DNA from 3 places in the Streptococcus sp. 1171_SSPC genome. Region 2 is predicted to be linked to each of the others. Evidence: predicted binding sites of a transcription regulator. Region 2 holds the regulator's gene; each other region holds the start of a gene.
What was found. The regulator NrdR, encoded in region 2, represses ribonucleotide reductase genes. The targets are predictions, from matches to a motif close to ACACNATATATNGTGT.
Positions count from the first base shown of each region.

Region 1 (3,284 bases), on a different contig from region 2:
ATCGTCGCAAAGAGAAGGTTGAAGCGAGATCGAAAGACCAAGAGGATGTAGAAGAGTCGTTAGAAGACCAAGAAGATGAAAAGTCGTTGGGGCGCTACGCCACTAAGCGACCAGTTCCCTTGTCACTACCAATTGCTTTTAGTGTCCTACTTGGGCTGGTTCATGTAGCCCTTCCTTTTATCAACTTACTGGCGACCAATCAACAAACCCAGGACTTATATGCCGGTTGGGCAATGTCTCAAGGTCAAGTTCCCTATGGTCATTTCTTTGGGGTCAATGGTTTGCTCTACTACGGAATCAGCGCTTTAGGAAGTTTGGTAGGAGGTCAAGTTCTCCTGGTGGTCTTCCAGATTTTAGCCTACTTTTTTGCTGGGACGAGCCTGTATCGGATGGTCAGAAGCTTAGTTGCAAGTGAAAAAATTGCAGGACAAGTTCAGCTACTCTTCTACCTTCTTGCTGGAGTGCTTGGATTTGGCGGCAATTACGCTGTCTTTTACGCCCTGCCCTTCCTATTTGGCTCTATGAATTTCATTCTCGCTTATCTAGAGGGTGAGAAAACAGATGAATCCTTTGTCGCTTATGGCGCAGGAGCCTGTTTGGCCTTTATGATGGTGCCATGGCTGAGTGTGATTTTTTATCTGCTTGCTTTTCTTGGATTGACAGCCTATCATGTGAAGCAAAAGAAATTTGCCCACGGCTTCTATCAATTCCTTGCTGCCCTCTTGGGTTTCTCTCTTGTCTTTTATCCCTTAGGCTACATCACCGTGTGGAACGGCTCTTTTGGATATGCGATTCATCAGACCTTGTATAGTCTTCGCTCCCTCCAGTTTGATGCGGGGCACCTATTTGCCAACTTAGTTTATTACTGTTTATTGCTGTTAACGCTTGGTTTTGCTTCAGCTTTCGTCATGTCCTTCCGAAAAGTATCGACAAGTGGTCAACGTTTGATCCGGTTTATGAGTTGGTTTGGTCTTCCGCTAGTTGTTGCAATTGTGGTTGGTACACCAGAGCAAGGGGTCTATCAGTTCCTTAGCTTGTTACCTTTTGGTCTTCCCTTATTCGCTCTTTGGTTTGCCGGGGATGAGTCCACTTATCAGCGCCGGAAGATGAAGAATAATTCTATCTGGGAGCTTTATTTCTCCAGTCAAGCCTTCCTACCGATCTTAGCAATAGGTTATTTAGTTGGGTATCCAGTTGTGAATCAATTGGTTCTCCAAAACAACCTAGCGAGTGAACGAAGTACGATTGCCCACTATATCAAGAGTCATAGTGATTCCAAGGATACCATATATGCTTGGGATCAGACGGCCCATCTCTATCAGGAAAGTGGTCGCTTGGCCGCTTCAGCCCTTCTAACTCCGACAGCCTATCTGGGGCCGAAGGAAAACCGAACTAATCTGACGAATCAGATTAAGCAAGACAAGCCGAAGTTTATTGTGGTCAATAAGGACCTAGATGTAACGTCTGCTATGCAAAAGGTTTTAACCCAAAGTTATGAAAAAGTGAACCAGCAGGGTTCGCATTACACCTTGTACCAATATAAATAGACTATCAATATCTTGTGGTTTGAAAATGAAATGACATTTTTTGACACAAGATATTGATTTTTTATTTTTGAGTGATATAATATGGAGTGAATTCTATTTGTATAAAAAAGAAAGTGGGCGAGCTTATGATAACGTTACGAGAAGAGCATATCCAAAGTCTCCCCCAACTCTTTGTAGAAAAGAGAGATGGGCGGAAGGTCAAGTTTGATGTCGATAAAATTTACCGTGCTTTGGTCAAAGCGACAGAAGAAGTGACCGGTCTCACTCCGGCCTTGGAAGCGAAATTAGAAACCGTAACAGACCGGATTGTGGCTGAAATTTTGGAACGCTTCCCTCGTGGCGTAAAAATTTACGAGATTCAAAATGTCGTTGAGCATGAGTTGTTGCAAGCCAATGAATATGCGATTGCCGAGAGCTATATTACCTATCGCACGCAGCGTGATTTTGAGCGCTCAAAGGCAACGGATATCAACTTTACCATCGGCAAGCTCCTCAACAAGGACCAAGCTGTCGTTAATGAAAATGCCAATAAGGACAGCGATGTTTTTAATACCCAGCGCGATTTGACAGCAGGAATTGTCGGCAAGTCTATTGGTCTTAAAATGTTGCCCAAACACGTAGCCAATGCCCACCAAAAAGGGGATATCCACTACCATGATTTGGACTATAGCCCTTACACTCCGATGACCAACTGTTGTTTGATCGATTTTGAAGGCATGCTGCGCAATGGTTTTAAGATTGGGAATGCAGAAGTAGAAAGTCCCAAGTCCATCCAAACTGCAACGGCACAGATCTCGCAAATCATTGCCAATGTAGCCTCTAGCCAGTATGGCGGTTGCTCAGCTGACCGGATCGACGAAGTCTTGGCTCCTTATGCAGAAAAGAATTATCAGAAGCACTTGAAAGATGCAGAGGAGTGGGTTCTCCCTGAAAAACGCGAGGACTATGCTTGGAGCAAGACTCAAAAAGATATCTATGATGCCATGCAATCCTTGGAGTACGAGATCAATACCCTCTTTACCTCAAATGGGCAAACGCCCTTTACTTCGCTGGGCTTTGGGCTTGGAACCAATCGCTTCGAACGGGAAATTCAAAAGGCCATTCTGGAAATTCGAATCAAAGGACTTGGTTCAGAACACCGGACCGCTATTTTCCCTAAGTTGATTTTTAGTTTAAAAAGAGGCCTCAACTTAGAACCAGGTAGTCCCAACTACGACATCAAGCAGTTGGCCTTGGAATGTGCGACCAAACGCATGTATCCAGACGTTTTGTCTTATGACAAAATTGTTGAGTTGACGGGCTCCTTCAAGGTGCCCATGGGATGTCGTTCTTTCCTTCAAGGTTGGAAGGATGAAAATGGTGTGGAAGTCAATTCTGGTCGGATGAACCTAGGGGTTGTGACAGTCAATCTCCCTCGGATTGCCTTGGAGTCAGAAGGGAATAAAGAAAAGTTCTGGGAAATTTTTAATGAGCGGATGAACATCGCGGAAGATGCTTTGATCTATCGGGTAGAGCGGACCAAGGAAGCGACTCCAGCCAATGCCCCAATTCTCTACCAATATGGCGCTTTTGGGAAGCGTTTGGGTAAATATGCCCAGGTAGACCAGCTCTTCCGTCATCGCAGAGCAACCATTTCACTCGGCTATATTGGATTGTATGAAGTAGCGACTGTCTTTTATGGTCCAAATTGGGAAGAAAATCCAGAAGCCAAACAATTTACAATCGAAATCATTAAGG
Region 1 covers NZ_JWAK01000028.1:34,756-38,039, reverse strand. The annotation lists gene ADF75_RS05530 (heme transporter CcmD) at 1-1,547, shown strand, start outside; gene nrdD (anaerobic ribonucleoside-triphosphate reductase) at 1,673-3,284, shown strand, end outside.
Region 1: the regulator NrdR is predicted to act here: its motif matches at 1,591-1,606, upstream of nrdD (anaerobic ribonucleoside-triphosphate reductase).

Region 2 (3,284 bases):
GCTTTCTCTTTTGCTTTTTGTGTATGAGAGTCTTGGCGCTGGCGGATCTTCAGGACAGCCTCCTCGGCCGTTTTAATCCCCTCATACGCAAAATCATTCCCAACCTTTAAAGCATATTTTTCATTGAGATTGGCAGAAGCAACCTTATTAAAGGTCAAGAGCAAAATCACGTTTATGACTTCATCTAAGAGACCTAACTGGGCCAAATCAGAAATCACCTTACGCTCAGATTGGGTCACGACAGCCTTACGCGCTTTTTTAATTCCTGCTAAAAATTGGAGACTAGTCCTATTTTTAGCTTCTCGGATAATGGCTCTTTCCTGCGGAGTGAACTCATCCTTACCGTTTTCCTGTGGTTGTTGGGTTAGTTTCTGTCTCATCCGCTTGGTCGAAATGATCAAATTAGCCGCTGTCTCCTTGGCCAAGAGATAGGTCTCATACCAAGTCCAATTCTTCTCTTCTGTGATGGCATAGAGAACCAAGAGGTCTTCTTGTTCGTTCTCAAAACGGAGACCATCTCGCGCCATTAATTGTTTAAAGTGCTCCAAACTGAAGGAAGATGTTTTCTTCTGATGGGTCGAAACTCCATCAATCCCAAAGACAGAGGCAAAGTTCACCTTCCGTTTTTCGCCCTCTGGTTTTTCAGGAAGCAAGTCACGAACTGCCGCTTCTCCTATTTTTTTCTCCAGCAATTTCTGATAAGCAACATTGGCAAAAAATTGATCTGCTTCTAGCGGAGGCACAAATCGGAACTGAAGTCCTTCTTCTGTTTCATAAACCTCTAATAAATTCATGGCAATCAAGCGGTCTAAACTTTCGAGAAAATGAGCGAAACCTAGATCCAGATGATTTAAAACAACAGCAATCAGCCGTTTTTCTTTCCCCTGATCATAGAGACTCAGCAGAAAAGTATATAATTGACTTGCTTGAACACCTAATATTGGTCCATACAGATGCGTAAAGGAGGCTCCTGTAGGCGCCAAATAATTATTCTTCAAGAAAGAAAATGAAGTATTGGGCTTCATCTATTTTTCCTTTTTCTTCTTCGTTCCTTTGGTAATCTGTTTTAAGAGACTTTCCAATTCACCAACATCCTTGAAACTACGATAGACACTCGCAAAGCGGACATAGGTAATTTCGTCCAACTCTGCTAACTCGTCCATGACCAGTGATCCAATATAGTCACTCTGGATCTCATTTTCACTCTGGCTTCGAATCTTTTGTTCGATGCGACCCACAATTTCCTCAATTTCGTCACTCGATACGGGACGTTTCTGAGCTGATCGAATGATCCCATTAAATATTTTATCTCTAGAAAACTGTTCCCGGGTGCCATCTTTTTTCACCACAACAAGAGTCCGCTCTTCTACTCGTTCATAAGTGGTGAAGCGATGATGACATTCATCACATTCTCTTCTTCTACGAATCGTTTTCCCATCTTCTGCCTGGCGACTATCTACAACACTAGACTTGTTTCCGCCACATTTTGGACACCGCATGGACACCCTCCTTATCGTTTCTTAATACTTTATTCTATCATATTTAGGGCTAAAGTGAAAGAAAGCGAAACAAAGAAAATCCCTAGCCTCCTAATGGCATAGGGATTTGAATCTTATGGTAAATACAAGTCAGCTGACAAACCATAATGGTCGCTGACGAGAGGTTGGTTGGAACCATCAAACACAACTTCTAGTCGTTCGATAACCCATTCTTTTGAAGTGAAAACATAATCAATCCGCAAAGGTACCTGATTATCATCCCATCCATCAATTCCAGGACCTACTGTGTAAGTCCCCTTAGTCTGACGGGCTTCAATAAAGCTATCTTGAAGAGCTAGAGGACTCGCTAAAATGGCCTCATAACCCTCTTGACCAGCTGGATTATTAAAATCTCCGGCTAAGATTAAGGGTTTCTGCAATTGGCTGAAACGCTCTTCTAAACGTGCCCACTCTTGTTGGAAACCTTTGTCCCACCAAGATAGATGGACACTGGCAACCGCAATTTCTTTCCCATCAACTTGGGTTTCTGCAATGGCAATCCGTCGTGTATGATAATCTGTTGGATCATTCACATCTGAAACCAAGAGTTCGCTTGCCTGGATTGGGGTACGTGATAGAACCGCCACGCCTTCATGATAACGGTCATAGCCGATATGGTTGTAAGCCCAGGTCCAGTGATAGCTTAATCCTTCTTCTTCTAATTTTTCAACTAAACAACGAACATAGTGATCCTGATGGATCGGCTCCGCAGAAGGAGTTGGATGATATAAGTCATTAACTGGAACAACTGGACTTTCGATGGCCTGATTGATTTCTTGGAAACAAATCAGATCGTATTTCTTTTCAAGAATGTCTGTTAATAAGTCCTCAAATTTTTGTTGGGGATTTTCTTCCATCCAACTATGAGTGTTCAAAGTCAAAAATTTCATGATCCTACTCTCCTAATAGAGAATTCCCTGTATCCGATGGATACAAGGAATGACTCTCATAGATTATAATTCAACCTTGGCAACCACAGCATCTGCTGGAAGTTGACCAGTTTGTGTAAGAGTGACAGATTGAATAGCTGCAGCATTTGTGAAGACTACAACTGTTGACGTTGCACGTCCAGCTTCACGAATAGCATCCAAATCTGCTTCTACTAATAAATCTCCCGCTGCCACTGTTTGACCTTCTTCTACCTTCACTGTGAAAGGTTTTCCTTCCAAACTTACAGTATCAAGACCGATATGAACGAGAACTTCAAGACCAGATTCTGTTACCAAACCAAGTGCGTGTTTGGTAGGGAAGACGCTTGTCACCTTACCAGCTACTGGTGAAACAATCTGACCATTTGCTGGTTCAACTGCAAATCCGTCACCCATCATTTTTTGTGAGAAGACTGGATCTTGAACTTTTTCTAATTCAATGACTTGTCCTTCAGCAACTGAGTGAACTTCTTCTGTCACCCCTTTAAAGCTGACTTCTGCTTGTTGAGAAGATGCTTTTTGACTTGGGAGAGTTTCAGGAATCACTTCACCTGAGTCTAACAAATCTTGGATATCTGATTTCAATACGTCCGCTTTTGGACCGTAAATCGCTTGAACCCCTTGTCCTTTCATGACAAGTCCCATCGCACCTTCAGCCTTCCACTGTTCTTCTGTTCCAACTTTAGTTTCGTCTTTAACAGTCACACGAAGGCGAGTCATACATGCATCCACATCTACGATGTTGGCACGTCCACCAAGAAGGTTGATAACATTAACTGCTTGTGAAGCAGCGGCCACTTTACCTGAAGTTTCAGAT
Region 2 covers NZ_JWAK01000032.1:15,003-18,286, reverse strand. The annotation lists gene ADF75_RS06230 (DnaD domain protein) at 1-1,025, opposite strand, end outside; gene nrdR (transcriptional regulator NrdR) at 1,026-1,499, opposite strand; gene ADF75_RS06220 (endonuclease/exonuclease/phosphatase family protein) at 1,613-2,428, opposite strand; gene ADF75_RS06215 (PTS transporter subunit IIBC) at 2,492-3,284, opposite strand, start outside.

Region 3 (3,284 bases), on a different contig from region 2:
ACTTCTTTGGCAAATTGATCAGCCAACATCGCTGCTGCTGGGATTTCGATCATGATCCCTACTTCGATGTCGTCAGCAACGGCAACACCTTCCGCAACCAATTTCGCTTTTTCTTCTTCCAGAATACCTTTAGCTGTACGGAACTCTGTCAACAAAGCAACCATTGGGAACATGATCCGCAATTTACCGTGAACAGATGCACGAAGCAAAGCACGCAATTGTGTACGGAACATTTGGTTACCTGTTTCAGAGATAGAGATACGCAACGCACGGTAACCCAAAAATGGGTTCATTTCTTTAGGAAGATCGAAGTAAGGAAGTTCTTTATCCCCACCGATATCCATTGTACGAACGACAACAGGTTTACCGTTCATTCCTTCAAGAACCGCTTTGTATGCTTCATATTGATCATCTTCAGTTGGGAAATCTTGAGAATCCATGTACAAGAATTCAGTACGATAGAGACCAACAGCTTCTGCACCATTTTCGTTCACACCTTCAACGTCTTTAGGTGTACCGATGTTAGCAGCCAACTCGAAGTGTTTGCCATCTGCAGTAACAGTTTTGGCATCTTTCAAAAGAGCCCATTCAGCTTTTTGTTTAGCGTAAGCTTCACCAGCTGCTTTAAAGGCTGCAATTTGTTCTTCACTTGGGTTGATGACCACTTCACCAGTGATTCCAGATACAGCCAACACATCACCATCTTTTACAAGATCTGTAATGTTGTTTGTACCAAGAACCGCTGCAATTTCAAGTGTACGCGCCATGATAGCTGAGTGACTTGTACGTCCACCAATGTTTGTAACAAAGGCTTTAACAAACTGTTTGTTCAATTGAGCGGTATCGGATGGAGTCAAGTCATGCGCAACCACGATTGCTTCTTCATTGATGGTTGCAGGGTTTGGCAATTTCTTACCAAGCAAGTTTGCAAGAACACGTTTGGTCACGTCGCGAATATCTGCTGCACGTTCTTGCATGTATGGGTTATCTTCCATTCCTTCAAAGATGGTGATAAACATGTCTGTGACTTCTTTTAAACCAGCCTCAGCATTCACCTTCTTCGTGCGAATTGTTTCCTTGATCTGACCAACCATTTCAGGGTCAGAAAGGACCATCATGTGAGCATCAAATACTTGTGCCGCTTCCTCACCAAGGCTCGCTACTGCATTCTCCCGAATAAGAGAAAGCTCGTTCTGTGAAGCTTCAAGAGCTGCATCCAAACGAGCTTCTTCTGCATTTGTATCTTCAACTGAGATTGTTTCAAATGACAAGTCGGGTTGAACAAGTAGATATGCCTTAGCAACGGCAACACCATCAGATGCTGCAATTCCTTTAAGCATTTCTGTCATGTTTATGCCAATCCTTCTTTTTCCATTGTTTCAGCGATTGCTGCAAGAGCATCATCAGCGTCAGCACCTTCAGCTGAGATTACAACGTCAGCTCCTTGACCAACACCAAGGCTCATAACACCCATGATTGATTTCAAGTTAACTGATTTACCTTTGTATTCAAGAGTAATATCTGAAGCAAATTTGCTAGCAGTTTGAACCAACAAAGTTGCTGGACGTGCGTGGATACCTGTTTCTGCCACGATGTGGAAATCTTTAGAAGCCATAGTTTGACTCTCCTTTTAAAATTAGTTTTTGAGTTATCTGTGATAACCCTTACAATTTGCTATTATATCATCTTCTTCATTATTTTTCAAGATTTTTATCACACACTTACTGAAAATACTTACAGGAAGCACTCATTTTTTCTCTTCTTTTAAACTACTTTTTTTACTTTCTTCTATTAAATAAATAGAATTGCTTTCAGGGACACAGTATATAGAATTTTAGGAAAATAGTTCGAATTCCTTTGACTTAAAAAACCTATATTTTATCACGTTTTCCTCAATTTTCACTAATTCTTACAATACTACATATTGTGGTATACTCCGATATAGTTAATTTACGTGCACAATATTTAGTTAAAACTCTTGACAAGGAAAAACCTTTTGTTTATACTAGATACAGATTTATGAATTTAGAGGAGTTAGATCACATTATGGTGACAATTTATTCAAAAAATAATTGCGTTCAATGTAAAATGACCAAACGTTTTTTAGATACCAATCACGTTGAATACCGTGAAATTAATCTAGATGAGCAACCTGAGTTTGTAGACCATGTGAAGAACCTTGGTTTCAACGCTGCACCAGTTATCCAAACGGCAGATGAAGTCTTCTCTGGCTTCCAACCAGCTAAGCTCAAGAAATTATCTTAAAACTATCAAACAGGATCTGATTGGTCTAGGGAATGGATTACTGTAGTTCTCGACTACAGTGTTCCCCTAGCCCTTTTACTTGTACAGGGGAGCTTGCCTCCCCTTTGTTTTTGAATTAGAAAAAGGAACATTATGGGATTAAAATCACTTGAAGACGTAACCTACTTCCGTCTTAATAATGAAATCAACCGTCCAGTTAACGGTCAAATCATGCTTCATAAAGATAAAGAAGCCTTGGATGCTTTCTTCAAAGAAAATGTTGTGCCAAATACCATGGCCTTTGATTCAATAACGGATAAAATCAACTACCTTATTGAACACAACTATATCGAAACAGCCTTCATTCAGAAGTACCGTCCTGAATTTTTGGAAGAATTGGCCCAATTTATCAAAGATCAAAACTTCCAATTCAAGTCCTTCATGGCTGCCTATAAATTCTATAACCAGTATGCTCTGAAAACAAATGATGGAGAGTACTATCTCGAAAGTATGGAAGACCGCGTCTTCTTCAATGCTCTCTACTTTGCGGATGGAAATGAAGAAATTGCTAAAGACATCGCAAATGAAATCATCCACCAGCGCTACCAACCAGCTACTCCTTCTTTCTTGAATGCTGGACGTGCCCGCCGTGGGGAATTGGTTTCTTGTTTCTTGATCCAGGTAACTGATGATATGAATGCGATCGGACGCTCTATCAACTCGGCCCTCCAACTTTCACGTATCGGTGGTGGGGTTGGAATCTCCCTCAGCAATCTTCGCGAAGCTGGTGCACCAATCAAGGGCTATGAAGGAGCCGCTTCTGGGGTCGTGCCAGTCATGAAACTCTTCGAAGATAGCTTCTCTTACTCTAACCAATTGGGACAACGCCAAGGGGCTGGTGTAGTTTACCTCAATGTCTTCCACCCAGATATCATCTCCTTCCTTTCTACTAAGAAGGAAAATGCCGATGAAAAAGTTCGTGTTAAGACCCTTTCACTTGGTGTCGTCGTGCCAGACAAGTTCTACGAGTTGGCTCGTAA
Region 3 covers NZ_JWAK01000035.1:41,619-44,902, reverse strand. The annotation lists gene ptsP (phosphoenolpyruvate--protein phosphotransferase) at 1-1,349, opposite strand, end outside; gene ADF75_RS07155 (phosphocarrier protein HPr) at 1,352-1,615, opposite strand; gene nrdH (glutaredoxin-like protein NrdH) at 2,047-2,265, shown strand; gene nrdE (class 1b ribonucleoside-diphosphate reductase subunit alpha) at 2,398-3,284, shown strand, end outside.
Region 3: the regulator NrdR is predicted to act here: its motif matches at 1,915-1,930, upstream of nrdH (glutaredoxin-like protein NrdH).